Regions from separate parts of the Bacillus mesophilum genome, predicted to be linked through region 1. Evidence: riboswitches for the same ligand, from Rfam matches in the RefSeq annotation. Region 1 holds a riboswitch; each other region holds the start of a gene.
What was found. Region 1 has a riboswitch for S-adenosylmethionine ahead of F7732_RS20510 (2,3-diketo-5-methylthiopentyl-1-phosphate enolase). Riboswitches for the same ligand answer to the same signal wherever they lie in the genome.

Region 1 (5,592 bases):
CCTGCTACCCATATTTTTACGATATTCGCCTTTCCTCCAGCATCTTCTGCAAGCTTATTTAATGTCATTTCAGCCATTTGCTCATCACCCTGCTGTAAGACAGGAACTCCCTCAACCTCTACGTCAGCATCAAAAACGACTACAGGAATATCTGCTTCCTCTGCCTTTTCAATGCCTGCAGTCAGGGCTTCTTTCGTACCGTGATCAATTAAAATCCCATCAAATTTTTGGTTGATTGCTGCATCCAAATTTGAAGCCATTTTTGCCAAATCACCTTCAGAAGTAAAAACGGTCACATCTCCTCCGAATTTTTCTGCCTGCTCTTTTACACCTTCAATGTATTGAGCAGAAAAGGTTCCTAAATTAATTTGCATAATGAGAGCTATTTTTTTATTAGCTAAAGGATGCTCTTTTTGATCTGCAGAAGCCTCTCCTCCTGCAGGCTCACTTGCACTTTCCCCTTTGGGCTGACACCCTGTTAATAAGACAAGTAGTGAAATAATCGTTATAAACACCAGTGTTAAAGGTTTTTTCATCGTGATACTTCCTCTCCAATTTGATCACCAAGCGTATTATGAATGTTTTTTTGATAATCAGGATAGATAATTCCTTTTTCTGTTATAATCCCTGTTATGTATTCATTAGGGGTCACATCAAATGCAGGGTTATATACCAGCGTTCCCTGTGGCGCAATTCTGCTTTCACCAATATGAGTTATTTCTTTCTCATCTCTTTCTTCAATTGGAATCTGTGTACCCTCTGCAAAATTTAAGTCAAAAGTTGATGAGGGCGCAGCAATAAAGAACGGGATTTTAAAAGCTTTGGCTAATATAGCCAATCCCAAAGTTCCGATTTTATTGGCACTGTCACCATTAGCTGCTATACGATCAGCACCTGTAATGATTGCCTGAACTCCTTTTGCCTGAATCGTGTGAGCAGCCATGCCATCGGTAATTAATGTTACCTCTACACCTGATTGCTGAAGCTCCCAAACCGTTAGACGGGATCCTTGAAATATCGGCCTGGTTTCACATGCATAAACATGAAACTCCTTGCCAATTTCTGCGCCTAAATGAAAAGGTGCCAGTGCTGTCCCATATTTTGCTGTGGCAATAGAACCTGCATTGCAAATGGTCATAACATTTCTGTAATCACCAAGTACAGCCAGTGCATATTCACCAATCTTCCGGCAATGTTCCTCATCCTCTTTGTGAATAGCTATTGCTTCAGATAAAAGGATCGCCTTTGCTTCCTCCACTGTTTTCACAGTCTCTGCTTTTTCCATTAGTCTTTCAAGAGCCCAAAATAAATTCACAGCAGTTGGCCGGGAACCTGCTAAGTAAATATATTGATCATGAAGCTCCTGTTGAAAGTCCTCTAAATTATCTGCTGAGGATTGACTTGCTCCGATTGCCAAACCATAGGCAGCTGTGATTCCGATAGCAGGTGCTCCTCGAACCTTTAAACTGACAATCGCATCAAAAGCAGCTTCTATATTGTCTAAATGTATATATTCAATAACATGCGGCAGCTTTTGCTGATTTAAAATGGTTAGCTGATCTTCATTCCAAAGAATAGAAACTGGAACTGTCATGATATATCCTCCTCCAGTCTGCCAATGAGATCTGTAATAGAAGTCCATTCACTTCTGTTTAAGATGAGTGCCGTCCCAAGTTCAATGGCCCTTTTCTTTAACAAAATTCTCTGATCTTTAGGCTCAATTCCATCCAGGTCTTTTACATGAGATAGTCCGATCGTTCTGCGAATCAGTTCACAGCCAGCGAAGCCTAGAGTATCCTTGAAAACTTTTTGTAAAAAATCCTCTTTCACTCCCTCTGTTTTCGAAAAAGGTTCAATATTATGACTTTCCCATAATTCAGAAAATGTCGAATAAAAAACATCCCAGGTCGTTTTTATGTGAGTATGAATTTTTTCTCTTTTTACACCTGTTCTGACAATAGACTGAAATAGTAAGTTGCCGATAAATTGGCCGACATCAAAACCAATAGGACCATAAAAAGCAAATTCCGGATCAATGACCTTTGTTTCTGTAGGACCTGCAAAAATACTGCCAGTATGCAAATCTCCATGTAAAAGGGATTCTGCTTCTGTTACAAATGACCTTTTCAATTTAGCTGCTTCAACCTTTAGGTCTGTGTTTTTCCAAAGTTCATAAACTAGTTCAGCAAGCTCCGGTTCATAATCATTCGAATCATGGTTAAAGAATGGATCTGTAAAAACCAAGTCCTCCGTGATTTTGCATAGTTCCGGGTTAGAAAATTGTGCTGCAAGGCGTTTTTTTTCAAAAGGATGAAGTGCAAAATCAGAGGTTAAAAAAAGTGTCTTTGCTAAATATTCTCCAATATCTTTTGATAGATTAGGATACTCAGCTCCGTTGATCAGACCAGTTCTAGCTATTTCCAAATGTGATAAATCCTCTATAACGGTAACAGCTAAATGTTCATCTGCTGCAAACACTTTTGGAACTAGATGAGGCACATATTCACCATGTTTTATTAAAGCGTTGGCTTCGATCGTTGACCGCTTGATTGTCAGCGGCCAGCTTTCTCCTACAACTTTTGCATATGGAAGTGCCTGTTTAATAATGACACTTGTGCCTGTTATCCTATCACTAATCTTGAAAACCAAATTTAAGTTTCCATCACCTATTTCACTGCAAGATAACGATGCGTGTTCAGGAAAAAGGTTCAGTTCTTTAGCTAAATTAATTGCTGTATCCTCTGTTAAGCTTTCGTATGATTGTTTTGCTAATATGGCCATGCCGCCACTCCTCTCAATATAATTGCTGAGTTATACGAAGCCGGCATTTTTATATGAGCAAAATTAAAAATGCCTCCTTCATCAGAAAGAGGCAATCGAAATTATCTATCGCCTCTTATCTCTCAGAAAGAATTCTCTCTGAATGGAATTAGCACCGTGCCCTCTGGCGCGATTTAACTGCGCCTCGTCTCACAACGATATTACGGTCGGTTGCTGGGCTTCATCGGGCCAAATTTCCCTCCGCCAGCTCTGGATAAGAGTATAAATTACATATTCAAGTTGTTTACTTGAGGAAAATGTTAGCATCACTTTTCTGAATATGTCAAATGTTTTTTTAATTCCTTCAAGGTTAAACATGTTTAATAAATGCATTGAAAATTGATTCTTTTTTTTAAGCTGCATCCTCCGTAATATAGTTTTTAAGCAGTAATACCCTATAAGGCCAAGTGTCTTTCAATTTATTCACAAGAATAAATTCAATTTTCAATCGTATATTCTAATAACCTTAATTTACAAAATTCATAATTGACAGAATGAATGACTGATGTAATAATACGGGATATATTCAGTCAATTTATAAAATTTCATTTTCTTATCAAGAGCAGGTGGAGGGACGAGCCCGATGATACCCGGCAACCGATCCAAATGAATTGGACACGGTGCTAATTCTTGCAGCAAAAGCTGGAAGATAAGAAGCTGTTAATACCTTTATTAACCTCTTCTTATTTGAAGAGGTTTTTTGCTGTTTAACTATTATCCCGTGCTGTGCAAAACCCTATAATCAAAGTGTTTAGGAGTGATTTAAATGAGTGAAATCATTGCAACCTATCAAATATACGGAAAGCCCGGAAAACTGGAATCTAAACTTGAAAGTATTGCCCTTGGGTTAACTGTAGGATCATGGACAGATCTCCACGCTGTTGATCAGGAACAGTTAAGAAAACATAAAGGCAGAGTTGTGTCAGTAAAAGAATTCTTTGATGATGAGCATCCTTCCCGCTTTGGCGAAGTAAGGGCAGAAGGGAAAATTGCTTATCCTTCCGCCAACTTTACTGCTGATTTGCCTGCCATTTTAACAACTGTTTTTGGCAAGCTCTCTTTAGACGGAGAAATAAAACTTTTGGACCTTGAATTTGATTCAGATATCACAGCTCACTTTCCTGGTCCCCGCTTTGGAATTTCCCAGATAAGAGAGTCGATTGAAGTATTTGATCGGCCACTCGTCATGAGTATTTTTAAAGGAGTTATTGGCCGGAATTTACCTTTTTTAAATGAACAGCTGAAAAATCAAGCATTAGGCGGAGTAGATCTTGTAAAAGATGATGAAATCTTATTTGAGAACGAGCTTACTCCTTTTGATAAACGCATTGTGTCATCTAGAGAAATTTTACAGAATGTTTACGAAGAAACTGGACACCGAACTCTATATGCAGTCAACTTAACCGGGCGGACATCTAAGCTGCGTGACCAAGCCAGAAGGGCAAAGGAGCTCGGGGCAGATGCACTTCTTTTTAATGTTCATACATATGGGCTGGATGTTCTCCATGAATTAGCTGAAGACGATGAAATTGCTTTGCCGTTTATGGCTCACCCTGCGTTTAGCGGAGCATTCATTTCTTCAGACTTCTATGGATTATCAAGTTCATTAGCGCTTGGAAAACTTGTCCGCTATGCAGGTGCAGATTTTTCCTTATTCCCTTCCCCATATGGAAGTGTTGCAATGCCTCGAAATGAAACCTTAAGGATCGCTCAGGCATTGCGGGAGGAATCTGCCTTGGCTGCAGCATTTCCAGTACCATCTGCGGGCATTCATCCCGGTTTAGTGCCTAAGCTAATCAAGGATTTTGGAACAGATTGCATCATCAATGCCGGCGGTGGAGTACACGGCCATCCCCATGGCGCCATTGGAGGAGGTAAAGCATTCCGGCAAGCTGTAGACGCAGTTTTAAATGGCATTACACTCGAGGAAGCAGCATCTCAGCATAAAGAATTAAAATCAGCTTTAGACTTATGGGGAGTTGAATGAAGGTGAATCCAATTATATTTTGCGATTTTGACGGCACAATTACGGAAAGCGACAATATAATTTTGATTATGGAAAAATTCGCTTCTGTTGAAGCGAATGAAATCAAGAATGCCATCTTAAATGAGGATCTATCCATCCAGGAAGGTGTCAAACAATTATTTTCACTGCTGCCCTCCTCTCTTAAAGATGAAATTATTTCTTATGTGTTAGAAAATGCAAAAATTCGTGATGGTTTTAATGAATTTATTTCATTTACTCAAAAACACGAAATTCCGTTATACATTGTCAGCGGGGGAATTGATTTCTTCCTACATCCAGTATTAGAACCATATGGACCTTTTGAGAACATATTTTGCAATCATGCAGATTTTTCGGGTGAAAAGATTAATATCGTTTATCCTTATTCATGTGATGATATATGTTCTTCCCAAGGATGCGGATGCTGCAAGCCATCGATTATTCGTTCATTTTCAGATAAAGACATGGAAACAATCGTGATCGGAGATTCAATTACCGATTTGCAGGCAGCAAAGTTAGCACACCATGTATTTGCCAGAGACTTTCTTATAAAAAAATGTGAACAATATGACATTCCTTACCAGTCATTCCATAACTTCTATGACATTATCAATAAATTAGAAGAAATGATTGAGGTAAAAATATGAATCTAAATGAACAAAAGTGGAATGAATTAGCAGACATAAAAGATGAATTAGCTCAAAGAGATTGGTTCATGGGCACAAGCGGGAATTTAGCAATAAAAGTAAGTGACACTTCTTCGCATT
Region 2 (5,592 bases), on a different contig from region 1:
CAAAGGGAGATTTAGGATTAGCTTATCGCTATATCGATAATAAGTACCCAGGTGATTGGGAAGTTAGAGGAAATGAGTTATATAAAGGATCTGCAAAAATAAATGACAATTTTGAAATAGTAGATAAGATTGGAGAAGATACGGGAGACACTGTAACCATCTTTCTTAAAGATACACGTGTAACGACAAATGTCATGATCGATGGAGAGCGTGCGATTGGGACCAAAGCTTCACCTGAGGTAGTGGACACGGTCATAAATAAAGGAAAAAGTTATTATGGTGAAGCAAATGTGGCAGGGAATATGTACCAAACGGCATATATGCCCATACAGTCTTCATCAGGAGAAGTACTTGGGATCTTTTATGTTGGTGCTTCAGAAGAAATAATCAATCAAATACTGTCTTCCTTTCTAACAAAATTTATCATTGTTTTATTGATTATGATAGCATTAGCTGTTTCTGTTGTTTATCTGTTTACATCTAAAATGAAAAAGAGACTTGCCATGATGACCAATGCTCTTGAAATGGCTGGAAATGGAGATTTTACAGCGAAAATTCAGGATCATTCAAAAGATGAGCTTGGCTCTTTAGCAGTAAGCTACAATCAAATGGCTCATAATCTTAAAACAATGTTAGATGAAGTTATTCAAACCTCTGAACAACTAGCTTCTTCATCTGAACAGCTGACTGCAAGTTCAGAGCAAACGAGCATTGCCACAGAGACGATTACAGAATCAATTCAGCAAGTAGCGAATGGAGCCGAACAATCGGCAGTGAATGTGCAAGAGAGTGCATTAGCGCTAGAAGAAGTGGCAAAAGGTATTCACTCTATTGCCGAAAATGCATTAGTGGTTTCCGAAGTCAGTAATGCTGCTGTCGAAAAAGCCAGAGAAGGCGGGTTGCTTGTTCAAAGTACGGTTAAGCAAATAAATGCAATAAATTCATCTGCAGCTGCAAGCGGAGAAGTTATTAAAACGTTAGATCATAGATCACAAGAAATAGAAAAAATAACGAAAGTCATTACAGATATTGCAGACCAAACGAATTTACTGGCATTAAATGCAGCGATTGAGGCTGCTAGAGCAGGTGAACATGGGAGAGGATTTGCTGTTGTAGCAGATGAAGTGAGAAAACTTGCAGAACAGTCACAAGCATCTTCTTCCCAAATTTCAGTACTTATTCGGACAATACAAGAAGATATGGAGCAGTCAAGCAGGTCTATAGAGCAAGTTTCTGAAGAGGTGAAAGAGGGGTTAGACATTGTTCAGCAGACAAGCATTAACTTCAAAGAAATTCTTGATCATATGGCAAGCTTAACAGAACAAACGAATGATATGGCAGCGACTTCTGAACAAATATCGGCTAGTACTCAAGAAGTGTCAGCAACAGTTTCTGGGATTATTAATATATCAGAACAGACATCATCACATTCACAAAACGTGGCCGCTTCTGCAGAGGAACAGCTTGCATCAATGGAAGAGATAGCAGCTTCATCAGCAGCATTATCCAATTTAGCGGATGATTTAAAAGTGGTTGTCAGCAGGTTTAAAGTCTAGTGTTTGTCTGTAAATATTGAAATATTTTGGGTTTCTAAATGAAAATAATTTATTTGAATAGAAGGTAAAGGGTAAATTACTCAATATTTAGAGCGTAGAATTAATTTATTGACAATTGTATGAATTTAATTTATTATCGCATTAAATAAATGAACAATTGAATATTTTCTTCTTATCCAGAGAGGTGGAGGGACTGGCCCTTTGAAGCCTCGGCAGCAGGTTCTTATGAACACTGTGCCAATTCCAGCAAGCGTACTGCTTGAAAGATGAGAAGAGGGTTAATAAAACTCTCTTCTTAGGAGGAGAGTTTTTTCATTGTTTATTAATCCTACTTAAGTTATAGGAAAAGTATATAATTAGTTATCAAAGGAGCGAAGAGAGATGAAATATGGTTTTTGGCTGCCGATATTTGGAGGCTGGCTGCGTAATGTTGAAGATGAACAAATGCCGGCAACTTTTGATTATGCAAAAAATGTGATTCAAAGTGCCGAGCAATGGGGTTATTCCACAACATTAATCGCGGAATTATATTTAAATGATATCAAAGGGCCAGAACATGATTCGCTTGAAGCCTGGTCTACGGCTGCTTCTCTTGCAGCGGTTACTGAGAAAATTGAAATAATGACAGCGATCCGCCCTGGTTTTCATAATCCTGCCGTTGCAGCCAAAATGGCAGCCAATATTGATCAGATCAGCAATGGTCGCTTTACTCTTAATGTAGTATCTGCCTGGTGGGCAGAAGAGGCGCGCCAATATGCTGGAATTTTCACCGAACATGACGAGCGTTATGCCCGTACCGAGGAGTTTATTGATGTCTTAAAAGGGTTATGGACAGAAGAAACCTTCCAATATTCTGGCCAATTTTACGATTTAAAAGATACAAAGCTTGCGCCAAAGCCTGTTCAAAGACCAAATCCGATTCTTTATGCAGGCGGTGAAAGTGAAAAAGGCAAGCAAACCATTGCAGAAAAATGTGATGCCTATGTGATGCATGGCGGAACGGTCGAAGAAATACAGCAAAAAATTGCCGATATGAAGGCAAGGCGTTCCCAAACTGGCAATGAGCCTTTTAGTTCATTCGGAATGGCTGCCTATGTGATTTGCCGGGATACAGAAGAAGAGGCATTTGCTGAACTTGAAAAGATCACAACTGTAAAGGATTCAAGTGCTTATGCCGGCTTCAAAGATTTCACTACGAAATCACAATTAGAACAGCAGATTCAGCTACAGGACTACTCTGTTTCCAACCGTGGCTTGCGTCCAAATTTAGTAGGAACACCAGACCAAATAGCCGATCGAATACTGCAATATGAAGAAAAAGGCTTAGACTTGCTGTTACTGCAATTTTCACCTCAATTGGAGGAAATGGAACGGTTTGCAAAGCAAGTTATGCCACTAGTTGAACAAAAACGCAGTTTAATAAAGAACTAGAAAGGGGTCCCGAACATGACCAAAGTATATGTAATTCATGAAAATAGTGAGTGGACCGTTCACTTAACCAATAGACTAGAGGAACTTGGTGTTCCTTATCAAGAATGGCATTTAGACGAAGGAACGCTTGATTTATCTTCAGAACCGCCGGAAGGAATTTTCTACAGCAGAATGAGTGCTTCTTCTCATACACGTGATCATCGCTTTGCCGCTGAATTTTCCGGACAGGTATTAGCTTGGCTGGAAGCGCATGGACGTACAGTGCTTAATGGCACAAACGCATTGAAGCTTGAAGTCAGCAAGGTACTTCAATACTTGGAGTTAGAAAAGTGTGGTGTCAAAACACCAAAAACGATTGCAGCGGTGGGAAAACAGCAGATCTTAAAGGCAGCCGAAGCCTTCGCAGGGCAGCCGTTTATCACGAAGCATAATCGTGCCGGCAAAGGTTTGGGTGTGCAATTATTTCAAAGTATTGACGCTCTGAAAGCATATGTGGAGGGACCAGCATTTGAAGAGCCTGTTGATGGCATAACCCTTATTCAGCAATACATTCAATCACCAGAGAGCTACATCACTCGCTGTGAATTTGTTGGAGGTGAATTTGTGTATGCCGTTCGGGTGGATACATCTGAAGGCTTTGAACTCTGCCCGGCAGACGCCTGCCAGATCGGAGACTTATTCTGCCCTGTAGGAGAAGAGGTGGTAGAAAAACCGAAATTCCAAATCATTGATGGCTTTGACGATAGTATCATAGAAAAATATAAAGACGTTCTCTCGCGAAACGATATTCAAGTGGCTGGTATTGAATTTATCAAAAATGCTGACGGTGACATTTACACCTATGATATCAATACAAACACAAACTATAATTCAGATGCAGAAGCAAAAGCAGGAAAATATGGAATGCTGGAATTGGCATCTTTATTGAAGAAGACATTAGAAGAAAACTACGTAACATCAATAAAAGCGTAATTTGAGGGGACCTGCCTATAGCAGGTCCCTTTTGTTATTGGTGAAATAGATAAAGCTATAGATCCGCCAAAATTATGCTGATGCATACCATTTGAAAAATGAATAGGAAGAAATTTTTTATAAAAATGGATGCTTGTCTACTTTTTTTTATACTCTTGTCCAAACATAATGTGTACAACTGAATATCTTATATTATCAAAAGTTAAAGGAGGGAAATTCTTCATGAGCAAAGTATGGAGAAACGAGTCAATCTTTGGTGGAAGAAATGGAAGAAATGGTTCAAACAACGAAACAGATGTGGATGTTGATTTTGAACTGGATAATGAGCTGCAAGCAAGAGCAAACAGTGAGGCTGATGCTGACAACGACACAGATGTAGATGTTAAGGACAAAAACACGAATATTGCAAAAGCTAATATTTGCAACAGCGGAAACTCCAGAGTAGAATTTGAAATCACAGTTGATAGTGATTCCAGAGCAAGAGTCCGTGCTAGATCTGATGCTGATTCCGATCAGGAGCAAGATCAAGATCAGGACCAAAACCAAGAATTTGATTTTTAAGATTAACCTATCTAGTTTAGGCACAGGGGTACTAAGTAATAGTCCCCCTGTGCTTAATGTTCAAGAAAAAAATTAAAGGAGGAGTAAGGATGGAGAGGCAAGTTGAAAATAATTTAAAAACAGTGATTGAACGCAGCGGCAACTCAGACGTGGATTTAACTGTTAATGTCGATATTGATACAACGCCTATTGCCTACGGAATATTGTGCAGTATATTTGCAAAAGGTGACTTAACAGAACTGGAGTTAGAAAAAGCGATTCAAAAGCTTGATCATTTAATAGATAGAGATAAAAATAAAAAAAGACGTAAAAAAAGCGAAGAAAATAAACCGAAATTATACGATTTTCCTCAACCTCCATCAAGAAGAAATTGGTTTTAAACTTTTTCTTCTTTACATACAGTACAGTTAAGAGACATAAGGGTTTTGAAATAACAAAAAAAGAGTAGCTCTACAGTGTACATCTAATGCGAACTGTGATAACTAAAATGGGATGATTATACAAAGGAAATCTCTTCCCAATAGGTACTGGTGCTGGAAAACCGAATCTGACCAATGTCCACAGCAAGACAAAGAGCACAACTAGATTCTTTCACAAGTTGTGCTTTTTGCTCGTAAAAATTTTAATTGTTCTCTTTAAATAAACATAACACTGCCTTAATTAATATCCTGAATTACTTTTTCCAGGAATTCACCCATTCTTTTAACAGCTGGTTCTGTAAAATCAAAGTTTACGCCTGTTTCTTCATAAATAGCAGCAATCGATTGGTTGTAGTCTGCACCAGCACCTTTTTTATAATCTTCAATTGCTTGTGCTGGGTCTTTCTGATAATTCTCCAGTAATTGCAGTGCCCCAAGCATTGAAATGGAGTATTCGATATTATAGAAAGGAACCTGGAAATAATGAAGAGTGCCAGCCCAGCTCATCCCAACCTCTTCTTCAAAGCCAGTTGTATCTACAGGGTTCAAACCGTACCTTTTAGAGATTTCGAAGTATTTCTCATCACGCTCTTTTGCAGTATGGTTTGGATTTGTATACATCCAATGCTGGAAGAGATCCCCTGATAATGGGC
Region 3 (5,592 bases), on a different contig from region 1:
TGGCGAAGTGGTTAACGCATCGGATTGTGGTTCCGACATTCGTGGGTTCGATTCCCATCAGTCGCCCCATTTAATTTTCACAAGACAAACTAGATATTCATATTATACATTATGGCGATTGTGGCGAAGTGGTTAACGCATCGGATTGTGGTTCCGACATTCGTGGGTTCGATTCCCATCAGTCGCCCCATATATTTTATTGGGCTATAGCCAAGCGGTAAGGCAATGGACTTTGACTCCATCATGCGTAGGTTCGAATCCTGCTAGCCCAGCCATTCGCGGAAGTAGTTCAGTGGTAGAACACCACCTTGCCAAGGTGGGGGTCGCGGGTTCGAATCCCGTCTTCCGCTCCAATTATTTATGGCGGCATAGCCAAGTGGTAAGGCATGGGTCTGCAAAACCCTGATCACCGGTTCAAATCCGGTTGCCGCCTCCATAATTGTTCAGAAACGCCGGGGTGGCGGAACTGGCAGACGCACAGGACTTAAAATCCTGCGGTAGGTGACTACCGTACCGGTTCGATTCCGGTCCTCGGCACTTTTAGAAGTGCCATTTAATATTTTATATGCCGGTGTGGCGGAATTGGCAGACGCGCACGACTCAAAATCGTGTTCCTTCTGGAGTGTCGGTTCGACCCCGACCACCGGTATCATTTAGTTGATATTGAATCGTTAATATAAAATCAAGCTCATAATCCTAGAAACTACAAGGATCATGAGCTTTTTTTTTCTAACTATTCATAGTGATTGATATAAAATCATTTCATTCTCCACAATATTAAAACTCCCACCAAAAAACACATAGACAAAGCCATCTCTGACTCTGTCTACTTTACTATTCTCAATATACCCTCAGCTCTAAGAACAAGACTCAAACAACTCAATTCTCTCCCAATGCACATCAGTTAACTCTTTCTCCAGTTCATCTCTTTGCAATTTAATTTCCTTCAAAGTAGCTTTCACAAGGTCATACATTTCTTCTGTCTGTGACATGGCATCGTTAATTTTTCCATGGACCATCCAATCGACAACGATACCATCAAAGAAGTAATCGGCAACAGTAAGCATATTGCCGATATCGTAATCATGGTCAAAATGCTTTTTAAGATCCAGCAGCTCTTCTCGAAATTGTCGGAGGGTGTGCTGGGCATCATGGATGAGATCCTGGGCGCTATTGTAGCGGCTATGTTTTACAAAAGTAGAAATAGTGCCGCCGCCGAACATATCAAAGGTCGACCAATTATGTGCAGATTCTAATTCGTCCAGTGCCTCATCTAACTGATGTTTTGCTTTTTGTCCGACTTCAATTGCTTCATTGTACTCCTTTAAGCCTGCAAACAACTCTGCTTCTTTTTCTGAAAGGGTGTATAATTGGTCGTTCCAAAATGAATCAGTATCGCGGATTAACTGTTCTTTTTCTTTTATAATTGCTTCGTATTCCACATCAGCATTTGCTACAGATGTAAGCTCCATTTCAAACTTTCTTATCTCATCTTCCATGTCAGCGATGGTTTCCATCGCTTCCTTATACTTAAGCTTCATAGCTGCAATTAGCTGTTCTTCTTGATCAATCTTCTCAAGTTTTTTACCAATTAAAGAATAAAAAATATTGGCAAGGGTGAAGGATTCAAAACGGCTAACATCTTCCTTTTTCTCTTCTAACATATGCATATACATGTCCCGTTTTTGTATTTCTAACTGTAAATCGGCCTTTAAGCGTTCCAAATGATCCTCATACTTCTCTTTTTTCCTCAAATCATCCTTCACAATGAGTAACTTTTCATTTAGCTCAGTAAACATTTGCGCTCCCCCTATACAGCTCTTTATTGTATATACGGAACTGGCAGAATAAGGTTTCAAATTTGCAGGGAACTTTGCACTATTCGGATATAGTTACTAAAAGGCAATACTGAAAGCGTAGATGATATAGCGGTCATACGCTTTTCCGCCACTTTATGGTAAGTGCGGTGCTGTGAGAGAGGCGAAAAGTCTCTAATAGTATCATTTTAAAAAGAACAAAACTGTCAATTTAGTATTTTTAGATTTATATATAATTATTAGAACAATCAAAAAAACACTTGACCTCCATTTAATTTATCGCTAAACTAAGTCCATCGCATATATACTATTAACAACTTAATAATATTTCTTATCCAGAGAGGTGGAGGGACTGGCCCTATGATACCTCGGCAACAGACAATTTGTACTGTGCCAATTCCAGCAAGCAATGCTTGATAGATAAGAAGAGTAGGTTTTATTTATTTTAAAGTAAAGATCTCTTCTGATATCAGAAGGGATCTTTTTTTGGGGTTTGTATGAAGAGTAGAAAACCAGAAACATTTTTACTAAGAAAAATTCATTATGAAAAGGAGATACAATCATGAGTAATTCTTTTGATGCGGATTTCGCGGTTGTTGGTTTAGGTTCAATGGGGAGTTTTGCTTTTTGGCAGCTTGCAAAAAGAAATGAGAAGGTAATTGGGTTCGAACAATTTAAGCCAGGGCATGATCAAGGTGCTGGGCATGGGGAAACAAGAATTTTTCGGACGGCTTATGGAGAAGGTGTAGATTATGTTCCATTACTGCAGGAAGCACGTACGCTTTGGCGGGAATTAGAAGCTGAAACCAATGTGGAGCTATACACCGAAAATGGAGGAACGATGTTTGGCCCAGCAGGTGATGCTTTTATTGAAACGGTTGAAGAAAGTGTGCATACATATAATCTTCCGCATAAAGCGTTGAGTGTGGAAGAAGCTAGGAACGAATTTTCTCAGATACAGTTTAAGGACGATCAAAAGGTCATATATGAAGAATTTGCTGGATATGTTCGCCCGGAATTAGCGATTGAAACAGCGGTAAAGCGTGGAGAGGAACTGGGAGGCAAAGTCTATTCAGATACAGCAGTAACCTCAATTGAGCATGATAAGGATGGTGTAACTATTTCCACTGGAGAACAGGAATTTAGAGTGAAAAAGGTGATTGTATCTGCTGGCGGATGGACGAATAGTCTTTTACCTCAGCTTAATTTTCCTCTTAAGTTAGAGCGTCAGGTTTTGGTTTGGTATGATGCGAAAAATCCTGAGCAGTTTACTTCTGATGTATTCCCAATCTTTTCAAGAGTAGTGGATGGAGTAGGTTTTTATGGTTTTCCAAGTCTTGATGGAAAAACAGTGAAAGTGGCCATTCATCATGGTGGAGGAGATCTCATTGATCATCCAAGTGAAGTTGATCGGGAAATCCACGAAAAAGATGTGGAGCCTGTGACGAGACTTGTGAAGGAATACCTGCCGAATCTTATACCTGCACCTGTTAAAGTGAAGACGTGCTTCTATACAAATACACCGGATGAGCATTTTATTCTTGGAGAAGCACCAGGGTTATCAAATGTTATTCTGCTTGGACCAATGGCAGGACATGGGTTTAAATTCGCACCGGTTATCGGGAAAATAGGTGCAGAATTAGCTGTTGGTGAAACTCCCGAGTTAGCAATCGAAATTTTTAGTCCGAATCGATTTAAATAATCATACATCTTATGAGGAAAGAAGGAAAATATGGTGAAAAACAAACTTATGGTTTTAATACTTATTTTAACAGCAATACTTGCAGCATGTGCATCAGAAAGCAGCCCTGGTGATAATGTTGTAAAGGTTGGAACCACTTCTGCAGAAGCGCCAACGTGGGAGCTTGTAAAGGATCTGGCGGCTGAAGAAGATATTGAAATTGAAATCATTAATTTTAATGATTATGTACAGCCGAATCTCACATTAGATAGCGGTGAAATTGACCTAAATGCCTTTCAGACGATTGTTTATTTTGATAGCTTTGTCGAGGATAGAAACCTGGATTTAGCTGCAATTGGAACTACTTCTATATGGCCAATGGGAATTTACTCTAATAGAATTCAGGATGTCAGCGAATTGCAAGAAGGGGACCAGGTTATTATTCCCAAGGATCCTACAAACCTAGGAAGAGCACTTTCACTTCTGGAAAAAGCTGAATTGATCCAACTCAAAGAAGGTTTTGATGGTACCGGGGGAGTAGAAAATGTAGTAGAAAACCCTAAGAACTTAGAAATTATTCCTGTCGATGCAGGACAAACTCCACGCGGTTTAGATGACGCAGCTATTTCCATTATAAATTCGGATATGGCCATCAACTCAGGGCTAAATCCTACGAATGATCCTATCTTTAGAGAGGATTCAAGTAATAAAGCATACATCAATATTATAGCAGCTCAAACAGAGAACAAAGATGATGAGGTTCTAAATAGAATCGTAGAAATCTATCATACGGATGAAGTATCAAGTTTTATTGAAGAAGAATTTGGAGGGGCTGCACTTCCGGTTAAAGAACCTATTTCGTTTTTAGATGATTACGAACAAAATTGATTTAGACACTAGCCTGCTAAAGGTTGCAAAAGGCGTGGGAAAAGAAATAGGGTAATAAAAAAGTGGCGCATCAGATTGATGTGTCTATTTTTTTGACTTCAGAAAGAAATGAATGGCATAAAATATTCACACTTATCAATAATAACAAAGAGTATGCCACCATTTTGAAAGGAGGAGGTTTTATGAGAAAGTTATTAGTAATGAGTTTTATTTTTATCAGTTTATTAAGCATGCTGGCTGGTACATCCAGTGCTTATGCTAAACCCCAGGATCAGTGTATGAGTCAATCCCAGGTGAACTTCGAAAATGAATTCAGAAGACTTTGGATTGATCATGTACTGTGGACAAGTAATTATATTACAAGTGCTACAACAGCTGAAGCGGAGGATCAGCAGCAGGTGCTTACTAGACTTCTGAAGAATCAGGAGGACATTGGGAATGCAATAAAGCCAGTGTATGGAGAGGAAGCGGGGAACAAGCTTACAAGTTTGCTTAAGGAGCATATTGAAATTGCGGGAAAGATTGTAGATGCAGCTAAAAGCGGAAACACAAACTTGGTCAATCAGCTAAACAAAGAGTGGTATAGAAATGCAGATGATCTAGCCGTTTTTCTCAGCAGTGCTAATCCCAACTTGAAAAAAGAAGACCTTAAGAAAATGCTTGATATGCATCTGCAATTAGTAACCAACGATTTAACTGCTAGCTTAACAAAAGATTGGGATGCTAGAATCGCTTCAATTGATGAAGGCATTTCACATATTATTCTAATGGCAGATACTATTTCAGATGCAGTAGTAAAGCAATTCCCTGATCAATTTAAAAAATAAAGAATATTATCTAAAGAACTTGAACTGCATCACAATTATTAGACATCTAACAATTGAAGGAGCAGTTTTTCTATGATGAATTTTATTTGAGTGAGTTGCATTTAATTTGTATTCCGTACCTTTTTCAAATGGAATCGCTTAATGAATTGTATCATTGACCTTATTAAAAAGGGTGAGCTCCCTATTATGAAAAGCCAAAGGAGTGAATCCCATCCTCACAAGAAATATCGTAAGTGCTTCCATTTCTGGCACCATATATAGTATTGATCCATTCTTAAAGAGGCTTCATAAAACATTTAGATGGAAGAATGCCGTTATTAGTTTGGTGATCCCCGTTCTGACATTCCCTTTACTTTTTGGTTTAAGTAGTGTGATTGAA
Region 4 (5,592 bases), on a different contig from region 1:
AATCACAAGAAAGTGCCAATTCTAATCCTCCGCCAATCGCTAAACCTCGTATGGCTGCAATTGTTGGTTTTGGAAAATGGTAAAGCTTTTCAACGGTCTCCAGAGCAATGGCATTATATTGTTTCGCTTTTTCTGCCGAGGTCCGATTCTGTAAAAATTCACTGATATCCGCACCGGCACTAAAAGCAGACTCATCTGCACCGCACAGTACGAGTACTTTTACTTCATCATCCTTTTTAATCTCATCCAGCAGAACGGAGAGCTTCTGAAACATCTTTAAATTGAATGCATTTTTTTTATGAGGACGGTTGATAATGATACTCGCTATCCGCTCTTCCTTTTTCCAATAGAGTTCTTCCAATGTTAATCCTCCTTTCTATAATTCTTATCTCGCAAAATACACTAATCTTTTTTCAAACGGGCGGCCAATCTGTTGCCAATGGTTTGAATGGTTTGCACTAAGATGATTAAAATGAGAACTGTTGCATACATCACGTCAACTTCGTAGCGGAGATGCCCGAACCGATAAGCTAAGTCCCCTAAACCGCCTGCTCCAACGAGTCCAGCCATTGCGGTTGCTCCAATTAAGCCGACCGTAGCAATCGTCAATCCTAAGACAAGTGAAGGGCGTGATTCACGCAGCATCACATTCCAAATAATTTGACGTGTCTTGATGCCCATTGCTTTATAGGCCTCCAGCACACCATTATCCACTTCCAATAAAGCTGTTTCAATGAGCCTAGAAATATATGGTGCTGTATAAATAACAAGCGGAACAATAACTCCTTGAACTCCGATCGTTGTCCCGACGATAAATTTGGTAAAAGGCAGAATAAAGAAAAGTAAAATAATAAAGGGCACAGAACGAATAATGTTAATGATCAAATTTAAGCCGCCATACACCCATTTGTTATGCAGCGATTGGCCAGGCCTTGTTAGGACAATGAGAATGCCAAGGGGCACACCAATTAAAATGGAAAATAAAAGTGAAACACCGACCATTTGAAAAGTCTCTACGACTGCCTTGCCGATTATCGGCAGCCACTGATCTGTAAATTGCTGAAATCGATCCATTTTGTTATCCCTCCAATTCCTCTACATTTACTCCATGCTCTTCTAAATAGCTAAGAGCAGCTGCTATATCCTGCTGTTCACCGAGCAAGTGGATACTTATATTCCCAACAATTCCATTTTTCAATTCAATGATATTAGCGGTTAGTATATTGGGCTTTACATTAAACTTTTGACTCACAAGCGCCAACAGCGGCTGTCCCGTCGATTCGCCTAAAAAAGTAAGTCTGAGCACATTTCCCGATAGCTTTAACTGCTGAATAAGCGAGGATGAAAGCTTGCGCTGTGCGATCGTGTTTAAAAACTTTTTGGTCGTTGGATATTGCGGATTGGAAAACAATTCAATGGCTGTTCCTTGCTCGATAATGCTGCCTTGTTCCATCACATATACATAATCACATATTTTTTGAATGACGTTCATTTCATGTGTAATGAGCAGAATGGTTATGCCCAGCTCTTTATTGATTTTTAAAAGCAGCTCGAGAATGGAATCTGTTGTTTCCGGATCAAGCGCACTTGTTGCTTCATCGCTTAGGAGCAGCTCAGGCTCTTGAGCCAGGGCTCTGGCTATAGCGACCCGCTGCTTTTGTCCTCCAGATAACTGACTTGGATAAGCATTCACTTTATCTGCTAAACCCACAATCTCTAAATATTTTTTTACGCGATCGTCAACTTCTTTCTTCTGAATGCCGATTAATCTTAAAGGGATGGCAATATTATCATAGACAGTTGCCGTTTTTAATAAATTGAACCCTTGAAAAATCATGCCGATTTTCTTTCTTTTTTCACGGAGATTCTGCTCTGATAAGGAAGTGAGATCTTCTCCTCCAATAATCACCCTGCCCGAGGTTGGATTTTCGAGCAGATTTACACAGCGAATTAATGTACTTTTACCAGCACCGCTATAGCCGATGACTCCGTGAATTTCTCCTGTTTTCACTTCAATATTGGCATTCCGAACTGCTTCAATATCTCCTTTTTTTCCTGAAAAAGTTTTTGAAACATTTTCTAATACGATCATGCTGTACCTCCTTCAAGTCTGATCAGCCATTCAATAGAAAAAATGTGTGACCGATTATGATAGCAGAATGGTGCCCGCGTCCCTTGCAGCGGGAGCGAGCATTCTTCTTTCATAGGAATCTAGATTAAAAGATTATTCCTCCCAGCTTGGAAGAACAGATCCTTGAAATTCCTCTTCAATAAATTTTTTCACTTCTTCTGACTGATAGGCATTTCTGAGCTTTTCAAGGACAGGGTCGTTTTCATTTTCTGCCCGAACAACTAAATAGTTCACATATGGAGAATTCGATGATTCTAGGAGGATGGAATCCTCTTTCGGATTAAGGCCTGCTTCTAAGGCAAAGTTTGTGTTTATCGCAGCAGCATCCAGCTCGCTTAATTGCTTTGGAATTTGCGCAGCATCCAGTTCAATAAACTCGAATTCTTTTGGATTCTCTTCTAAATCATAAATAGTGGCAGTTTCTCTTTTATCCTCAATCAGTTTGATCAGACCAGCTTCTTCTAAAATAAATAAGGCACGTGAACCGTTTGTCGGATCATTTGGCAAACCAATTTTGGCTCCATTCGGCAGATCCTCAATACTTCCAAATTCATCTGAATACACGGCCATTGGATTTAAAATTGTTTTTCCTACCTTTACTAGATCTGTATTATGATCCTCATTAAATTGATTTAAAAAAGGTTCGTGCTGATAGCTGTTTACATCCAAGTCCCCTTCTGCAAGCGATGTATTAGGCAGAACATAATCGGTAAATACTTTTAATTCAAGCTCTAACCCATCCTCTGCTGCAACCTCTTTAACCTTTTCAACGATTTGTTCATGCGGCCCAGCTGTAACTCCAATTAATAGTTTTTCTTCACTAAGCGGCTCTGCCTCATCTCCAGAGGCACTGTCACTCCCACAGCCTGCTAAAAACCCAGTTAATAAAATTGATGATAAGATGATTGCCCATTTTTTCATATTCGTTCCTCCTAATGTTTTTTAAAAATAAAAATGCCTCTCTTTCAAAAGAAAGAGAGGCATAAGCATACAAAGATACGCTTCCTCTCTTATCTTCCAAAACACAAACGTGTTTTGCAGGATTTAGCACCAATTCATTCTGATGAATGAACGGTTGCCGAGCTTCACAGGGCCAGTCCCTCAGCTACTCTTGATAAGAGATCAATCAAGTATATTTAATTTTTGGTAACCTTATTGGTAAAATCTACATGAACCATTAACGAATGTCAATATCTTTTTTTCAAAATATTAAAACTTAATATATACTAGTTAGAAATATATGCGAGAGGAAGAAAAGTATGACTCATACGATACATGCTCATTTTGCTGAAGGTTTTGAGGGAAAAACGGTTGTTGCCCGGCTGCTGCCTGGTACAGATTTACTTTCTGGAATTGAAGAGGTCTGCAGAGCAAATCAGATGCAATATGCTACAATCAGCAGCTGTTTCGGCAGTCTAAAAAAAGCTGGTTATGTATACTTAGTGGAAAAGCCTGAGACAAGTATCGGTGCTGGCTACGGAGAGCTTATCAGCCGGAATGGCCCAATTGAATTTTTGAATGGAACGGGAATTGTCTGTCAAAGAGATGATCAATTTGAAACCCATATACATGGAACCATGTGTGATAAGAACGGTGCCGTATTTGGCGGTCATTTAATTAAAGGCGAAAATACAGTGTTAACCGTTGATCTCGTTTTAAAGGAAATCAAGAATATGACCGTTTTGAGGACCTTTGATCCTGAAACAGGCGGATATCAACTATATCCAATAGCAAACGGGAAATCGGAGCCAGTTTATTTAGAGATTAAAGGTAAGAAATAATAAAAATAAAGCTTATAAATAGAACGAAAAGCTGCCCTTCGCGGCAGCTTTTCTCTTAACCTATGACTCCTGTGGTGCCGGCAAGCTGCCCTTATCCTCATCAGGCTCGCTGGCATACAGCTTTCTGCTTGGCAACGCAATAGACACATCTTCACTTTCGAGAATCTCGATCAATCTAAAATTAATCTCTTCTTTCACTCGCAAATGCTCAGCCCAAGCGGTTGATTTTGTAAAGAAATAGATGAAAACTTCATAGCCATTTTCCTGATATTTATCAAAGCGGACAAGGATTGAGTCAGGGTGCACTTCGCTATGTCCTTTAATTACCTCTTCCATTTGCCGCACGACTCTTAATAGTTTGGCTTTCGGTGTTTCATAAGAAATTTTAATATTAAAGCTTACTTGCCGTTTCCCCATTTTACTCCAATTGGTGATCGACTCATTTGCTAACGTATTATTCGGAACAGTTACGATCGCATCTGCAAATGTTCGGACCTTGGTACTCCGGAAAGTAATATCCTCTACGGTTCCTTCCACACTCGGCGTCATGATCCAGTCACCGATCGTAAACGGCTTTTCAGTAATTATAATAAAACCGCCGAACAGGTTTCCGATTGCATCCTTTGCAGCAAAGGCAATTGCCACACCACCCAGACCGAGCCCAGCGATAAATCCTGTTACATCATATTCAAATTCCTGTGCAATAATGGTAATACTGATCGCAACAATTATGATTCGAATAGCTTTCGACATAAAAGGAATTAAAATATCATCAATTTCTAATTTAAACCGGTTCTTTACTTTGGCAAAGAAAATCGATGATGCTGAAGCTAAGTTATATAATCCCCAAGTAATTAGGACGATTACTGACGCAGAAATAAAGCTGTTAAACAAACCATCTGGCGCTGGCCGAAATGGAAAATATCTAGAGGCAATTTCAATTCCTATTATGATAAACAACCATTGCAGCGGCTTCTCAAACGACACAAAAATATGCCTTAACATATCGGTTGGCGCCTTATTACTCAAGCGAAGAATTAACGAGTAAATATATTTAGAAAATAACTTCCTAAACACTAAAAATAGCAGGAAAATCCCTATAGATATTCCTATTTGCGTCCACATGTCAACATCATAAAATAAAGCCCAATTCATCAAATACCTCCTAAAAACTGTTCTCCTAAAATAGTATTCTAATTACATACTATTCATTATTAGCAGCAATTTTTAAATTCACCCTAGGAAACTAGTTCTTATGATAACATAGATTACTGTATCTATTTAAGAGGTTGCTTATAACAGAAAGGTCATGAAATGGTATTTTTCAGCTATAATAAATGGATGAACATGACGGGAAAAGCTGCTTAATTCAAGAATTTATTTAGATAAAGCTGAGTTACCCTCCCTCAAACAAGCTCTCTGCTTTTGACTTTTTCAAGATCTCTTCTGAATCCATATATGTCCACTCTTCCACTCCTAATTCTGGGAAGTTAGCTAACAGATTTTCCATTATTTGATATCCTATCCGGTAATGTGATAATTCCGGAAATCCTCTTTCTGTACTGCCCAGGTACAAAGTTTCAAGGTCTTCATCTCTAAAAAGCTTCTTGCTTTTCTCCTCAATAAAACTCCAAACCTTTGCACCTGTATCTGGATTTAAAGGTTCAAGCCAGTAGGATT

Region 2: another riboswitch for S-adenosylmethionine. It lies ahead of F7732_RS07700 (LLM class flavin-dependent oxidoreductase); the one in region 1 lies ahead of F7732_RS20510 (2,3-diketo-5-methylthiopentyl-1-phosphate enolase).
Region 3: another riboswitch for S-adenosylmethionine. It lies ahead of solA (N-methyl-L-tryptophan oxidase); the one in region 1 lies ahead of F7732_RS20510 (2,3-diketo-5-methylthiopentyl-1-phosphate enolase).
Region 4: another riboswitch for S-adenosylmethionine. It lies ahead of F7732_RS12165 (MetQ/NlpA family ABC transporter substrate-binding protein); the one in region 1 lies ahead of F7732_RS20510 (2,3-diketo-5-methylthiopentyl-1-phosphate enolase).

The regions. Positions count from the first base shown of each region.
Region 1 is NZ_WBOT01000010.1:69,232-74,823, forward strand. It holds gene F7732_RS20495 (sugar ABC transporter substrate-binding protein) at 1-536, opposite strand, end outside; gene mtnA (S-methyl-5-thioribose-1-phosphate isomerase) at 533-1,594, opposite strand; gene mtnK (S-methyl-5-thioribose kinase) at 1,591-2,781, opposite strand; SAM riboswitch class I at 2,894-3,041, opposite strand; SAM riboswitch class I at 3,371-3,476, shown strand; gene F7732_RS20510 (2,3-diketo-5-methylthiopentyl-1-phosphate enolase) at 3,587-4,807, shown strand; gene F7732_RS20515 (2-hydroxy-3-keto-5-methylthiopentenyl-1-phosphate phosphatase) at 4,810-5,472, shown strand; gene F7732_RS20520 (methylthioribulose 1-phosphate dehydratase) at 5,469-5,592, shown strand, end outside.
Region 2 is NZ_WBOT01000002.1:556,652-562,243, reverse strand. It holds partial or broken gene F7732_RS23410 (cache domain-containing protein) at 1-614, shown strand, start outside; gene F7732_RS23405 (methyl-accepting chemotaxis protein) at 609-1,556, shown strand; SAM riboswitch class I at 1,726-1,829, shown strand; gene F7732_RS07700 (LLM class flavin-dependent oxidoreductase) at 1,938-2,987, shown strand; gene F7732_RS07695 (ATP-grasp domain-containing protein) at 3,003-3,959, shown strand; gene F7732_RS07690 (hypothetical protein) at 4,182-4,520, shown strand; gene F7732_RS07685 (hypothetical protein) at 4,610-4,900, shown strand; gene F7732_RS07680 (M3 family oligoendopeptidase) at 5,177-5,592, opposite strand, start outside.
Region 3 is NZ_WBOT01000005.1:256,783-262,374, reverse strand. It holds tRNA gene F7732_RS16700 (tRNA-His) at 1-69, shown strand, start outside; tRNA gene F7732_RS16695 (tRNA-His) at 115-190, shown strand; tRNA gene F7732_RS16690 (tRNA-Gln) at 201-275, shown strand; tRNA gene F7732_RS16685 (tRNA-Gly) at 279-353, shown strand; tRNA gene F7732_RS16680 (tRNA-Cys) at 363-436, shown strand; tRNA gene F7732_RS16675 (tRNA-Leu) at 452-537, shown strand; tRNA gene F7732_RS16670 (tRNA-Leu) at 568-649, shown strand; gene F7732_RS16665 (hypothetical protein) at 858-1,799, opposite strand; SAM riboswitch class I at 2,146-2,244, shown strand; gene solA (N-methyl-L-tryptophan oxidase) at 2,380-3,519, shown strand; gene F7732_RS16655 (MetQ/NlpA family ABC transporter substrate-binding protein) at 3,550-4,386, shown strand; gene F7732_RS16650 (glycosyltransferase) at 4,569-5,213, shown strand.
Region 4 is NZ_WBOT01000003.1:523,884-529,475, reverse strand. It holds gene F7732_RS12180 (enoyl-CoA hydratase/isomerase family protein) at 1-361, opposite strand, end outside; gene F7732_RS12175 (methionine ABC transporter permease) at 403-1,074, opposite strand; gene F7732_RS12170 (methionine ABC transporter ATP-binding protein) at 1,079-2,092, opposite strand; gene F7732_RS12165 (MetQ/NlpA family ABC transporter substrate-binding protein) at 2,225-3,052, opposite strand; SAM riboswitch class I at 3,139-3,252, opposite strand; gene F7732_RS12160 (PPC domain-containing DNA-binding protein) at 3,391-3,912, shown strand; gene F7732_RS12155 (mechanosensitive ion channel family protein) at 3,973-5,067, opposite strand; gene F7732_RS12150 (DUF2268 domain-containing putative Zn-dependent protease) at 5,309-5,592, opposite strand, start outside.